Regions from separate parts of the Pseudomonas sp. RL_15y_Pfl2_60 genome, predicted to be linked through region 1. Evidence: riboswitches for the same ligand, from Rfam matches in the RefSeq annotation. Region 1 holds a riboswitch; the other holds the start of a gene.
What was found. Region 1 has a riboswitch for manganese ahead of AACY26_RS03910 (TMEM165/GDT1 family protein). Riboswitches for the same ligand answer to the same signal wherever they lie in the genome.

Region 1 (7,390 bases):
GAACCCGGCATGCGATGCCTGTGCATTGCATGACCTGCTGCTCAATTGAGTCAAACCATGTGTGGACGTTATGCTTTTTTCCGTTGGTCGCCGGCATTTTCCGGCTTGCCCGGTTTTCCGCCGGACCAACAGCCACATTGGAGTATCTCGCCCAACTCCCAAGTGCTTTTGTTGCATCGTGAAGCCGGTGAGCCAAGGCTCAGCCGTGTGCGTTGGGGTCTGACCCCGGCCTGGTTGACTGATCTCAGTAAAACGCCGGCCCAGGCACGTGCCGAAACCGTCGCCGACCAGCCGATGTTCCGTGACGCATTTCGCCAGCGCCGGGGATTGCTCCCCGCCAATGGCTTTTACGAATGGCGCGGCACGACCCGCAAGCGCCCTTACTGGCTGGCTGGCGATACGCCGACATTGTATTTTGCTGCACTTTGGGAGGCGTACCCAGTCGATGGCGCGGTGTATTTAAGCGCCGCGGTGATTACCCAAGCCGCGGCCAACCAGCGTAGACCACTGATTTTGAATGAGGCCCAGCAGCAACTCTGGCTTGATGCCGAGACGCCGCTTGATGTGCTGCTGGACCTACTCAACAGCCCGCAACCTCAATTGCGTGAGCGGGTCCTTGCGAATCTGGTCAATGATCCAAAGCTCGATGCCCCGGAATGCCTCACTCCGGCCTAACTGCGTTGGAACCACTGCCTATCCTGATGTTTTTACAGTTGCTCAGCGGTGCTGTGCGGCCTAGCATATCCGCCTTACTCAAAGGAGATTCAGGATGAACAAGTCGTTGTCCGTAACGGCGCTCGCTGCGGCACTGGTGCTGGCAGGATGCCAAGCTGTGAACACTACCAGCGGTGGTGCCGTGGGTGTCGATCGCAAACAGTACATGTTCAGCATGCTCTCGACCGAGGAAGTTAATCAGTCTTACGCACAGTCCTATAAAGAGACGGTGGCTGCAGCTTCAAGCAAGGGCAAACTGGAAAAAAACACGGCCGATGCCAAGCGCTTGCAAAACATCGCCAATCGTTTGATCAAGCAAGCGCCGAACTTTCGTCCTGACTCCGCGCAGTGGCAATGGGAAGTTAATTTGATCGATAGTCCAGAGCTGAACGCTAATTGCGGCCCAGGCGGCAAGATTATTTTCTACAGCGGGCTGATCGAAAAACTAAAGCTGAGCGATGATGAAATTGCTGCGGTCATGGGCCATGAAATTGCCCACGCCTTGCGTGAACATGGGCGTGAAGCCATGTCCAAGGCCTATGGAATAGAGATCGCCAAGCAGGGCGCTGGTGCGTTGTTGGGGCTCGGCCAAGATGTCATGGGGCTCACCGACTACGCCGTGCAATATGGCATGACGTTGCCTAACAGCCGCTCGAATGAAAACGAAGCAGACTTGATCGGCCTGGAATTGGCCGCGCGTGCCGGTTATGACCCGAACGCGGCCGTCAGCCTGTGGAACAAGATGGCCAAGGCCAGTGAAGGCGCACCACCGGAATTCATGAGCACTCACCCTTCATCAGATAGTCGCATTGCCTCGCTGAAGGCTGCTATTCCAAAGGTTATGCCGCTCTACCAGCAGGCCAAGCGCTAACTCCAACCTGTGAATTAAACAGCCCAGCGAGCGCTCAGCTTCTCTGGGCTTTTTTATCGGCAAAGGTGAAGTTGTGAAGTACGCAGTCATTGGCTCTACCGGTTTACTGGGCCACCACAGCGCACGCGCCATTCGCGCGGCGGGGCATGAGTTGGTGCTGATTCATCGGCCGTCATCACGTATTGAGCGTCTCGCCTATCTGAACCCCGAATACCGAGTGGCCGACCTGTTTGATCATGAGGCGTTGGCTCAGGCGTTAAGGGACATTGACGGCGTCATCTTTAGTGCAGGTTATTACCCAACTCGGCCTCGGCGCTGGCAGGATGACGTATCGACCGCGCTTGACCTCAACAATCATTTCTATGCAGCGTGCCTGGCTGCCGAGGTGCCGCGCATTGTCTACACTGGCGCAGCGATTGCCTTGCCGCGTCATCCGCAAGGCGAGCTGGGTCATGAAGGGTTGTTCTATGCAGCCATGCCGAGCTGGCGTAATGGTTATTTGCTGAGTAAGTGGGCGCTTGATGAACAAGCCCGAGAGCAGGCTCGCAGCGGACTGCCGGTGATTACGGCGATTCCTGCCATGACCTTGGGCGAATACGATTATGGACCGAGCACGGGGCGCTTGATCACAGCCATCGCCCAGGGGCAAATGACGCGCTATGTGCAAGGCGCGCGCAATGTAATTGATGCCGCCGAAGCGGGGCGTGGGTTGCTGCTGGCGTTGGAGAAGGGGCGCTTTGGCGAGCGTTATCTGTTGACCGGCGACAACATCATGCTGTCCGAGCTCAGCGCGAAGATTGCCCAGCAACTGGGCGTGCCAGCACCAAAGCCTGCATCATTACACCTTGTAAGGGTTATCGCCGCCCTTGGACGTTTACGTTATCGGTTGATCGGCCAGCTACCGTTACTCAGTGATACGGCAATTGCCGTGATGGCGGGTGGCCAATTTCTCGACGGCAGCAAGGCGCGAGAGGAGTTGGGGTTCGTGGCCGAACAGTCACTGGATGCAACTTTGGCGCGCACTATTAAGTGGTTTGGTGATAACGGTTATATCGATAAATAATTGCGTTTGTTCAGGCGGCGCGGCGCGTCTCCAAAGCCGCGCGACCTGAACCCGTATCTCAGCGTCCGGTGCGATTATAAATAGCCGCTGAGCTTCAACGCCTGGTAGGCCGCGTACACTGCTAGAACCGCAAAGGCGCTTGCCGCCAGGCGACGAATCAAGGTCAGCGGCAAGCGTTCAGCGGCAAAATTACCCACCAAAACCACGGGAACGTTGGCCACCAACATGCCCAATGTGGTGCCGATCACCACCAGAATCAAATGTGGGTATTGCGCTGCCAGCATCACCGTCGCGACTTGGGTCTTGTCGCCCATCTCAGCCAAGAAGAAGGCGATCAAGGTCGTCAGGAAGGGGCCGTAGCGCTTGAGGCCCGAGGCTTCGTCGTCATCGAGCTTGTCCGGCACCAGTGTCCACAAGGCCACTGCGATAAACGAGATGGCGAGCACCCAGCTGAGCGTCGCGGGGGAGAAGAGTCCGGCCACCCAATTGCCTACGGCTCCGGCGACAAAGTGGTTGGCCAGGGTGGCGACGATGATGCCAGCGATAATCGGCCAGGGTTTACGAAAGCGTGCCGCCAGCAATAGCGCAAGCAGTTGTGTCTTGTCGCCGATTTCAGCCAGGGCAACGATCAGGGTAGGGACGGTTAAGGATTCTAGCATCAGGCTTCCTGAGGGGCGGGTCAAAACGGCTATGACACGTACAGCCTCCCCGCCCCGGGTAAGGTGTGCGTGTCATAGGTCTTGTCAAACCGCTGGCCGCTTGGGCCTGGGTCGCACTCGCCATGGTCTGTTGACCAAGTATGTTGACGAGCGCCGGGCAAACGCGCTGCTGCGCAGGGTTTGCGGGAGACTACTCCCCTAGGACGCGGGCATTCTGCCTAAAGAGGCGAGGTTGGGCAAGTTGAATTAAACAAAGGCTTAGTTCTTGCGGGCGTCGTAAATACGAAAACCTTTTGCCTCGGCTTGTGTCGTGCAGGTACCAAGGTGCTGTTCGATCAAGGCTGGATATTTCAGGAAGCTATTGGCGACTATGCGTAATTGGCCGCCGGGCTTGAGGTGTTCGGCAGCTTGACGCAGCAGGTTTTCGCTGGCGAGGTAGTGCGTGTGCACACCTTGATGAAACGGCGGATTGCTGAGGATAGTGCTCAGCCCTAAGGGTGCCGCATCAATTCCGTCGCCGCAAATAACCTCGGCTTCAAGGTTGTTAAGCGCCAGGGTCAGGCGGCTACTGGCAACGGCAAAGGCATCGACATCCAGCATGCTTATCTGGCTATCTGGATAGCGGCGTTTCAGGGCTGAGCCCAGCACCCCGGCGCCACAGCCAAAGTCGAGCATATGCCCCGGCTGCAGGCCGTCCAGGTGTTCGAGTAGCAGCTGGCTTCCTACATCAAGGCGACCATGGCTGAACACGCCGGGCAAGCTGGCCACTGTTAATGGACCATCGGCCAGTTGCAAGGTGTAGTGCTGCGCCAGCGCTTCAAGGTCGGGCGCGGGCGGCGCGTTATCGACCCGTACCTGCCAGAGCTGGCAATGACGCGCGCTGTCGAGTTTTCGTGGTTTACCGAACGCCGCCATTTGCTTGGCTGCGCGCTCAATGCCGGCACGTTTCTCTCCGACTAGAAATAAATCACCGCCGGCCAGTTGAGCCGCCAGTGCAGTGAGCAGGTATTCGGTCAGGTCACGGGACTTGGGCAGGAACAGTACCGCAGCTGGCGCTGCGATTTGCGGGGCGTTGACACCAAAGTGGTTACGCCCGGCAAAACGTGATTCAAGCAGGCCATGGTCACCTGCGTGCCAGCTCCAGCTCTGGGCATTGGCTAAATGCCCGAGCAGGTCATCGCTGGGTAATCCCGCCAAGAGTAGTGGGCCGGCAAACAACTCTGCCTGTCGCAGCAATACTTCACTTCGCGGGTCCATGGTCGCTCCTCGATTTAAAAGGCGCGCAGCTTAGCTGACTACGCGACGCGCTGCACCGCTGAAAAATGCCTGAGCATTTTCTGCCATCTGCACCACGATACGCTGGCGCGCTTCTTTGCTGCCCCAAGCACTGTGCGGAGTGATAATCAGGCGTGGGATATCACCTGCCAGCAATGGGTTGTCGTTGCTAGGTGGCTCCTGGGTGAGGACATCGGTGGCCGCTCCGCCCAGATGACCGCTGCGCAAGGTGTCAGCCAAGGCTTGCTCGTTGATCAGGCCGCCGCGTGCGGTGTTGATGATATAGGCCGTTGGCTTCATCAATTTGAGTTGTTCGGCGCCCAGCATGTTTTCAGTGTCGGCATTGAGCGGGCAGTGCAGGGTCAGTGCATCAACCTGTGGCAGCAGCTCGGCCAACGGCAGGCGGTCAGGGCGGGCCGGGCGTCCAGGAATTTGTCCGATCAGGATACGCATGCCGAATGCCTCAGCCAGTTTGACAACGGCACCGCCCAGTTCTCCGTGGCCGAGTACACCCAGGGTCTTGCCTTCGAGCTCGACGATCGGATAGTCCAGCAGGCAGAACTGTGATGATTTTTGCCACAGGCCTGCCGCTACATCACGTTGATAGTCCGGGAGTCGAGTGGCCATGGCCAGCAATAGCATCAGGGTGTGTTGCGCGACCGAAGGCGTGCCGTAGCCTTGGCAGTTGCACACTGTCACTCCGTGCTCTCGCGCAGCTTTCAGATCGACGTTATTGGTGCCGGTTGCCGAGATCAGAATTAACTTGAGGTCCGGGCAGGCAGCCAATGTTTCAGCGTTGATGACGGTCTTGTTGATGATGGCGACTTGAGCACCTTGCAGACGTTCAATGATCTGTTGTGGCGTAGTGCGATCATGCACGCGAAGCTCACCAAAGGCCTGCTGCAAAGGCGCCATGTCGAGGTCGCCGAGGTCAAGAGAACTGTGGTCGAGAAATACTGCGAGGTGACTGTTGCTCATCAGCTGTACCTTTATTTGGCGGGTGGAAAGGGCGTAGTCTTGCGAGATTAACAGACTCATGGGAATGAAGACTGCCATGTATTGGGCCGAGTTTTTTACCGTAGCATTAATCCATCTACTGGCCGTTGCCAGTCCGGGGCCGGACTTTGCGATTGTGGTGCGCGAGAGCGTAGGCTTTGGCCGGCGTGCAGGGATTTACACCGCCTTGGGTGTAGGTGTCGGTATTTTTGTCCATGTAGCTTATTCATTGCTCGGCATTGGCCTGATCGTATCGCAATCGATCGTACTCTTTAACGCCTTGAAATGGCTGGCTGCGGCTTATCTGCTGTATATCGGCATCAAGGCATTGCGCGCTAAACCGGCAGATCCGACGAGCCTCGACTTGGATAAACCGGTTGGCGAACGCAGCGCGCGCGGCGCTTTCGTCACCGGTTTTGTGACCAATGGGCTCAACCCGAAAGCCACATTGTTTTTCTTGTCGTTGTTTACCGTGGTGATCAACCCACACACGCCGCTGTCGATTCAGGCTGGCTACGGGGTGTATCTGGCGGCTGCAACGGCATTGTGGTTTTGCCTAGTGGCGATCTTGTTTAGTCACCGGCGTGTGCGGGCTGGCTTCGCGCGGATGGGCCACTGGTTTGACCGGCTAATGGGCGTGGTTCTGGTGGGGCTGGGTATCAAGCTGGCGTTTACTTCGTTACGCTAGAAGCCTTGCATCTAAACACCAAAACGCCCGGCATAAAGCCGGGCGTTGGTTTTTGCGAGACGGTAATTAGAGCAGTTCTACCGCAATAGCCGTGGCCTCGCCGCCACCAATACACAGCGCCGCAACGCCACGCTTGCCGCCAGTGTTCTTCAGCGCGTTGATCAGTGTCAGGATAATCCGCGAACCGGTAGAACCCACGGGGTGGCCCTGGGCGCAAGCGCCGCCATAGATATTGACCTTGGCGTGGTCAAGGTTGTGTTCGCGCATCGCCAGCATGGTGACCATGGCAAAGGCTTCGTTGATCTCGAACAGATCAACCTGATCCTTGCTCCAGCCGGTTTTATTGAACAGGTTGGTCATTGCACCGACCGGCGCCAGCGTGAACTCGCTTGGAGCTTGGCTTTGGGTGGCATGGCCAACGATTTTTGCCAGCGGCTTGAGGCCACGCTTGGCTGCTTCTTCCGCCGTCATCATGACCAGTGCGGAGGCGCCGTCTGAGATGGAGCTGGCATTGGCAGCGGTGATGGTGCCGTCTTTTTTGAAAGCTGGACGCAGGCCGGGGATTTTATCCAGATTGGCGTTATGCGGCTGCTCATCATCTTTTACCACGACGTCGCCTTTGCGGCTGCTGACGGTCACCGGGACTATCTCTGCATCAAGGGAACCGTTATTGATGGCCGCTTGCGCACGTTTAAGCGACTCAATGGCGTAGGCATCCATTTCCTCGCGGCTAATCCCATGGGCGTCGGCGGTTTCCTGGGCAAAGGAGCCCATCAGGCGACCCGTGGTTGCATCTTCCAAGCCATCAAGAAACATATGGTCCTTGATTTCCCCGTGCCCCATGCGCAAGCCGTTGCGAGCTTTTTCAATGACATAGGGGGCGTTGGACATGCTCTCCATCCCGCCCGCGATCATGACTTTATTAGTGCCCGCTTTCAGCAAGTCATGGGCGAGCATCACAGCTTTCATGCCCGAACCACAGAGCTTGTTGATCGTGGTGCAGCCGGTTGCGCTAGGCAGGCCAGCGTTCAACGAGGCCTGGCGGGCAGGGCCTTGCTTAAGGCCTGCAGGGAGTACACAGCCCATGATCACTTCTTCCACATCGGCTGGGGCAATGCCCGCTC
Region 2 (7,390 bases), on a different contig from region 1:
GGCAGATGCCATGGCTGGCCCGACGCCAGTCTCGGCACTGATTCACGCTGCAACCATGGTGACCGCCGGTGTTTACCTGATCGCGCGGACTCACGGTCTGTTCCTGCTAACCCCCGAGATCCTTGAGCTAGTCGGGATTGTCGGCGGTGTGACCTTGGTTCTGGCCGGATTTGCCGCACTGGTACAAACCGATATCAAGCGCATCCTCGCCTATTCGACCATGAGCCAGATTGGCTACATGTTCCTGGCCCTGGGTGTTGGCGCCTGGGATGCGGCCATCTTCCACCTGATGACTCACGCTTTCTTCAAAGCCTTGCTGTTCCTGGCTTCTGGCGCGGTGATCAATGCCTGCCATCACGAGCAAAACATCTTCAAAATGGGTGGTTTGTGGAAGAAGCTGCCGCTGGCCTACGCCAGCTTTATCGTCGGTGGTTCGGCACTCGCTGCATTGCCGCTGATTACCGCTGGTTTCTACTCCAAGGATGAAATCCTTTGGGAAGCCTTTGCCAGCGGCCATAGCTACTTGCTGTATGCGGGCTTGCTCGGTGCATTCCTGACCTCGATCTACACCTTCCGCCTGATCTTTATCACCTTCCACGGTGAAGCCAAGATTGAAGCCCATGCAGGCAAAGGCGTTGCCCATTGGCTGCCGCTGACGGTGCTGATCATTCTTTCGACCTTCATTGGCGCGCTGATCACGCCACCGCTGGCCGGCGTCCTGCCTGAAAGTGTTGGTCACGCAGGCGGCGATGCTCAGCATCAGTTGGAGCTGGCTTCGGGCTTGATCGCCATTGCCGGGATATTGCTGGCAGCGCTGTTGTTCCTTGGCCAGCGCCGCGTGGCCAGTGCTATTGCCAGCAGTGCTCCTGGGCGTTTCTTGTCTGCCTGGTGGTTTGCCGCATGGGGGTTCGACTGGCTGTATGACTGGCTGTTCGTCAAGCCCTATTTGCTGATTACGCGCCTGCTGGCTCGCGACCCCTTTGATCGCACGATCAGCATCATTCCGCGCAGCACACGAATCGCTCACCTGGCGCTTAGCCGCACCGTAACCGGTGGCCTGCGCTGGTATGCCATGTCCATTGCCGGGGGCGCCGTTCTCGTGCTCGCCCTGCTGCTTCTGAATTAAGGAAAACCGACAGTCATGATTCTGCCCTGGCTAATCCTTATCCCCTTTATTGGCGGCCTTTTGTGCTGGCAATTCGAGCGCTACAGCAACACGCTGCCGCGCTGGATTGCCCTGTTTACCATGCTTTCGCTCTTTGTATTGGCGCTCTGGCTGTGGATCACCGGTGACTTCACCCTCGCCCCGGCACCGGGCGGCGATCCTGTATGGGCGCACGAGTTCAAGATGCAGTGGATTCCACGCATGGGCATCACCATCCATTTGGCGATGGATGGCTTGTCAGTGCTTATGGTGGTACTCACCGGTCTGCTCGGTGTGCTGTCAGTACTCTGCTCCTGGAATGAAATCCAAAACCGCGTTGGCTTCTTCCACCTCAACCTGATGTGGATTCTCGGCGGCGTGGTCGGCGTGTTCCTCGCCGTCGATCTGTTTCTGTTTTTCTTCTTCTGGGAAATGATGCTGGTCCCCATGTACTTCCTGATTGCCTTGTGGGGACACAGCGGCAGCGAAGGCAAGACGCGGATCAACGCAGCGACCAAGTTTTTCATCTACACCCAGGCCAGCGGCTTGGTGATGCTGATCGCGATCCTGAGCCTGGTGTTCATCCACTTCCAACAAACAGGCGACTGGACATTCAACTACGCTGATCTGCTGCGCACCCAGTTCGCCCCGCACACTGAATACCTGCTGATGCTCGGCTTCTTTATCGCCTTTGCGGTCAAGTTCCCGGTAGTGCCGTTCCACTCCTGGTTGCCCGATGCCCACGCGCAAGCGCCAACTGCGGGTTCGGTCGATCTTGCCGGTATTCTGCTGAAAACCGCAGCCTATGGCTTGATCCGCTTTGCCCTGCCGCTGTTTCCCAATGCATCGGCGGAGTTCGCGCCTATCGCCATGTACCTGGGTGTGTTTGCGATTATCTACGGTGCGCTGTTGTCCTTTGCCCAGACCGATATCAAGCGTTTGATCGCCTACTCCAGCGTTTCGCACATGGGTTTTGTCCTGATTGCTATCTATTCAGGCAACGAGATCGCCATGCAAGGCGCCGTAGTGCAGATGATGGCTCACGGTCTTTCAGCGGCTGCACTGTTTATTCTCTGCGGTCAGCTGTACGAACGCCTGGGCACTCGCGATATGCGCCAAATGGGTGGTATCTGGGGACGCATGCCATGGCTTCCGGCAATCAGCCTGTTCTTTGCAGCTGCCGCACTGGGTATGCCGGGCACGGGGAACTTCGTTGGCGAGTTCCTGATTCTCATCGGCAGCTTCCCTGGCGCCCCCTGGATCACCTCCATCGCAGCGACCGGCTTGGTATTTGGCTCGGTCTACTCGCTGATCATGATTCACCGCGCCTACTTCGGCCCGAGCAAATCAGATGAACCCTTGCTCGGCTTGAAGGCCCGCGAGCTGACCATGGTTCTAGGCCTTGCCGGCTTGCTGGTATTGCTCGGCGTTTATCCGCAGCCGGTGCTCGACACCTCCGCCGCCAGCACCCATGGTGTGGTGCAGTGGATGAGCAGCGCGTTCAATCAACTTGATCAGGCCCGGTAAGCAGTTTTATGGACTTCACGACTCAACATCTACTCGCCCTGCTGCCGTTGCTGATCACCAGCCTGACTATTGTCGCGGTCATGCTGGGAATCGCCTGGAAGCGCAATCACGCCATGACCTTTGGCATCTCGGTCATTGGCCTGAATCTGGCACTGCTTTCAGTGTTTGCCGCCATCAGCGTTGCCCCGTTACAGGTCACGCCGCTGTTGATGGTCGATAAATTCGCCTGTTTCTACATGGTATTGGTGCTGGCATCGACCCTTGCCTGCGTGACCTTGATTCATGCCTATCTGGGCGGGGAATCTGGCAAAGGCTACCCCGGCAACCGCGAAGAGCTGTACCTGCTGATCCTGCTCAGCGCTGCAGGCGGCTTGGTCCTGGTCAGCGCCCAGCATCTGGCGGGCCTGTTTATTGGTCTTGAGCTGTTGTCGGTGCCAAGTTACGGGATGATCGCCTACGCTTTCTTCAACAAGCGCTCGCTGGAAGCCGGTATCAAATACATGGTGCTCTCGGCGGCGGGCTCGGCCTTCCTGTTGTTCGGCATGGCACTGCTCTATGCCGACTCTGGCAGCATGAGCTTCGCCGGTATTGGTCAAGTGGTGGCCGGTGGCGCCCCGAACCTGTTGGTTGAGATTGGCTTTGGCATGATGCTGGTCGGCTTGGCCTTCAAGTTGTCGCTGGTGCCTTTCCACCTGTGGACAGCAGATGTCTATGAGGGCGCCCCTGCCCCAGTGGCCGCTTTCTTGGCGACCGCTAGCAAGGTGGCCGTGTTCGCCGTGCTATTGCGCCTCTACGAAGTCTCACCGGCGGCAAATGGCGGCTGGCTAACAGACTTGCTGACGGTGCTCGCCATCGCCTCGATTCTGTTCGGCAATCTGCTGGCGCTGTTGCAAAACAACATCAAACGTCTGCTTGGTTATTCATCCATCGCACACTTCGGCTATTTGCTCATCGCCCTGATCGCCAGCAACGGCCTGGCGATTGAAGCGGTGGCGGTTTACCTGGCCATGTATGTGCTGACGACACTTGGCGCCTTCGGTGTTATCACCTTGATGTCGACCCCCTTTAAAGGCCGCGATGCGGACGCGTTATACGAGTACCGTGGCCTGTTCTGGCGACGCCCGTACCTGACTGCGGTGCTGACGGTAATGATGCTCTCGCTGGCGGGTATTCCGCTCACCGCAGGCTTTATCGGCAAGTTCTACATCATCGGCGTCGGTGTTGAGTCGCAACAATGGTGGCTGCTCGGAGCGCTGGTGCTCGGCAGTGCGATTGGTGTGTTCTATTACCTGCGGGTCATGGTGACCTTGTTCCTGGTAGAGCCTAACCTGCATCGCCATGACGCACCGTTCGACTGGGGTCAACGCGCAGGCGGCGTGATGCTGATGGTGGTTGCCTTCTTGGCATTCTTCCTCGGCGTTTACCCGCAGCCATTACTGACCCTGCTCGCGCAGTTCAGCATCGGCTAGGCCGAGCTGTTGCATAAAAATGGAGACCCATTGGTCTCCATTTTTGTTTACGCCCTGATTACACAGCCAGATGCTCGTAAAGAATCGCCGCGCCAACCAGCATAAGAACAACACCGCCAATCATTTCCGCACGCTTGCCAACTGCATTGCCGAGCATGCGACCGAGCATCACGCCAATAGTGACCATTACGGTCGTGGCAAGGCCGATAGACGCAGCCGCTATCCAGATATTTACATCTATAAAAGCCAGGCCTACGCCGACTGCCAGAGCGTCAATGCTGGTGGCAAAGGCGGTCACTGCCAAGATCAGGAAGGAGTGTTGATTAGGCTTTTCAACAGACTCATCATCGTGCTGAAGACCGTTGTAGATCATGTGCAGACCCAACACCATGAGCAAGGTGAATGCAATCCAGTGATCCCAGCGCTCAACGTATTGGCTGGCAACCTGGCCAATGCTCCAGCCGATGACCGGTGTAATCGCTTCAATCACACCAAAGATCAGGCCTGTTCGCAGGGCTTCGCTTAAACGCGGGTTATGCAGACTGGCGCCTTTACCAAGAGCCGCTGCAAAAGCGTCCGTTGACATGGCCATGGCAAGAAAAAATAAGGAAATGGGATTCACGATTAATATCCAGTCGGGCTATGAGACAACGACGCAACCACACGCCCGACTTTAGGCATGGATGCATCGCTGGTCTCGCCAACCAGAAGGTGTTCGTACCACGGCATGCTGCCGAGAATGTTGATACGAACGCTCTATGACCGCAGGTCAAGAGCAGGCTACTCCCCAACAAGGGCGAAAAGTATAGCTTCTTGAGCAGAAAATGGCCAGACCCAAAGCCTGACCGGATACCTGCGAGCTGGGTGTAGCCTTCGGCCACAGCTTCGCAAGCCAATGCAAAAACGCGGCGGCCAATTACTTGGCCACCGCGTTAATTACCGATTACAGGTCAACGCATTTAATGCGTCAAAGCACCATTGCTGCAATCCAGCCGAATACCAGCAGCGGTATGTTGTAGTGCAGGAATGTAGGCACCACGCTGTCCCAGATATGGTTGTGCTGGCCGTCGATGTTCAAGCCCGAGGTCGGCCCCAGGGTTGAGTCGGATGCGGGTGAACCCGCATCACCCAAAGCACCGGCAGTACCAACAATGCTGACAATCGCCAGCGGGCTAAAACCCAGTTGCAGTCCCAGCGGAACAAAGATCGCAGCGATAATTGGCACGGTCGAAAACGACGAGCCAATCCCCAAGGTCACCAGCAAGCCGACCAATAGCATCAGCAAGGCACCTACGCCCTTGTTATTTCCGATTAGCGCGGCGGCATCGTCAACCAGGTGCTTGACGTCGCCTGTGGCCTTCATCACCTCGGCAAAACCGGCGGCGGCAATCATGATGAAACCAATCATGGCCATCATCTTCATGCCTTCAGTGAACAGGCCGTCGGCCTCTTTCCAACGCACTACGCCAGACACTGAAAACACCACAAAACCGGCCAGTGCTCCGATGATCATCGAGTCCAGCCAGAGCTGCACGACAAACGCCACAGCGACAGCTACCGCTGCCACTAACAAGCTGCGCGGATTGTACTTAACCTCGACACGCTCGACCTGTTCGATCTTCTCAAGGTCATAGACGCGTTTTTTGCTGTAGCTAAACAGTACAGCAACCAGCAACCCGCAGAACATCCCCAGCGCAGGCAGCGCCATGGCATGGGTCACGCTGATGCCCTTGATATCGACCCCGGCTTTAGCCACGTTGGCCAGCAGGATTTCATTGAGAAAAATCCCGCCAAAACCAACCGGCAAGAACATATAGGGCGTGACCAAGCCAAAGGTCAGGACGCAGGCAATCAAACGCCGATCGAGCTGCATTTTGCTCAAGATATAAAGCAGCGGCGGTACCAGCAGCGGAATAAACGCAATATGAATCGGCAACACGTTCTGCGACGCAATCGCCACGCACAGCAGCAATGCAATCAACATCCACTTCAAGGTTCCGGTTGCACCACCTTGATCTTTTCCGCCGACCAATGCCACAGCCTTGTCGGCCAACGCATGGGCCATGCCTGACTTGGCAATCGCCACCGCAAAGGCACCCAGCAATGCGTATGACAAGGCGACCGTTGCACCGCCGCCAAGCCCGTTGTTGAATGCCTCAAGTGAACCATTGAGGCCGAGACCGCCAATCATGCCACCGGCCAACGCGCCGACGATCAACGCCACCACCACGTGCACCCTGCACAAACTGAGGATCAGCATGATGCCGACCGCTGCTATGACTGCGTTCATCAATTGCTCCCTAGAGCTCGACTAGAATTCACCGGAATACGCCTTTGATTCGGCGATCCGCAAAAAAAGGCGGCTACTCTGCCGCATCAACCCTAGGCTGTCAAAACTTCTCGCCCGCTGGTGGTTATGGCTATTTGCAGCCCTCGAAAACCAACCACAGCAACGGCCTGGCCTAATAAGCCAGTTCAATTGGCGTTTGCACACTTGCCGCTCCACCCATTTACTCGCTAGCCTGCATCTTTCTATACAGGGAGTGCTGCATGCTTAATATCGCCGTAGTCGCCGGTTCCAGTCGCAATAACAGTCAATCAGGAAAGGTGGCGCGATTTCTTCGCAAGCGCCTGATGCATCTTGGCCTGACCAGCGAGACGCAAAGCCAGGTCATCGACCTTGGACTTGCACCTTTGCCACTTTGGCCTGCTGAAGATGATGGTCCATGGGGATTATTCAGCCAGCAACTGAAAAGCGCTGATGCCGTTATCATCGTTGCGCCTGAATGGAACGGCATGGCTTGTCCAGCGATCAAGAACTTCTTTATCTACGCCAGCAAAGCTGAGCTCGCACACAAGCCTGGGTTGCTAGTTGGTGTTTCGTCAGGGATTGGCGGCAGTTCCCCGATCAGTGAACTGCGCGCGTCGAGCTACAAAAACTGCCGGCTGTGCTATCTGCCTGAACACTTGATTGTGCGTCATGCCGAGCAAGTGCTGAACATGCCTGAACCACAGTCCGAGGATGATCAGCGCATTCGTGCGCGGATTGACTACAGCCTCGACATCCTTGGTAAATACGCCCAGGCACTCAAGCCTGTACGCGAATCCATCGACATGTCGCAAGCAGCGTTCAGCAACGGCATGTAGGCAGGCTGTCACAACCCATTGCCAAGAGCCCGGTTGATGCCGGGCTTTTTAGTGTTTACAGCCCGAGTGAAACTGCAAAAAAGCGTGAATTTGAATGTCTTGA

Region 2: linked by a shared signal. The riboswitch ahead of mntP (manganese efflux pump MntP) and the one ahead of AACY26_RS03910 (TMEM165/GDT1 family protein) in region 1 are both predicted to bind manganese.

What each region holds. Positions count from the first base shown of each region.
Region 1 covers NZ_CAXAOE010000001.1:829,297-836,686, reverse strand. The annotation lists gene AACY26_RS03925 (SOS response-associated peptidase) at 58-675, shown strand; gene AACY26_RS03920 (M48 family metallopeptidase) at 770-1,585, shown strand; gene AACY26_RS03915 (NAD-dependent epimerase/dehydratase family protein) at 1,659-2,648, shown strand; gene AACY26_RS03910 (TMEM165/GDT1 family protein) at 2,723-3,307, opposite strand; yybP-ykoY riboswitch at 3,322-3,518, opposite strand; gene AACY26_RS03905 (class I SAM-dependent methyltransferase) at 3,566-4,564, opposite strand; gene AACY26_RS03900 (2-hydroxyacid dehydrogenase) at 4,595-5,560, opposite strand; gene AACY26_RS03895 (LysE family translocator) at 5,637-6,266, shown strand; gene AACY26_RS03890 (acetyl-CoA C-acyltransferase) at 6,333-7,390, opposite strand, start outside.
Region 2 covers NZ_CAXAOE010000002.1:206,109-213,498, forward strand. The annotation lists gene nuoL (NADH-quinone oxidoreductase subunit L) at 1-1,126, shown strand, start outside; gene nuoM (NADH-quinone oxidoreductase subunit M) at 1,142-2,671, shown strand; gene nuoN (NADH-quinone oxidoreductase subunit NuoN) at 2,680-4,140, shown strand; gene mntP (manganese efflux pump MntP) at 4,199-4,762, opposite strand; yybP-ykoY riboswitch at 4,770-4,941, opposite strand; gene AACY26_RS06130 (Na+/H+ antiporter family protein) at 5,108-6,430, opposite strand; gene AACY26_RS06135 (NADPH-dependent FMN reductase) at 6,691-7,287, shown strand.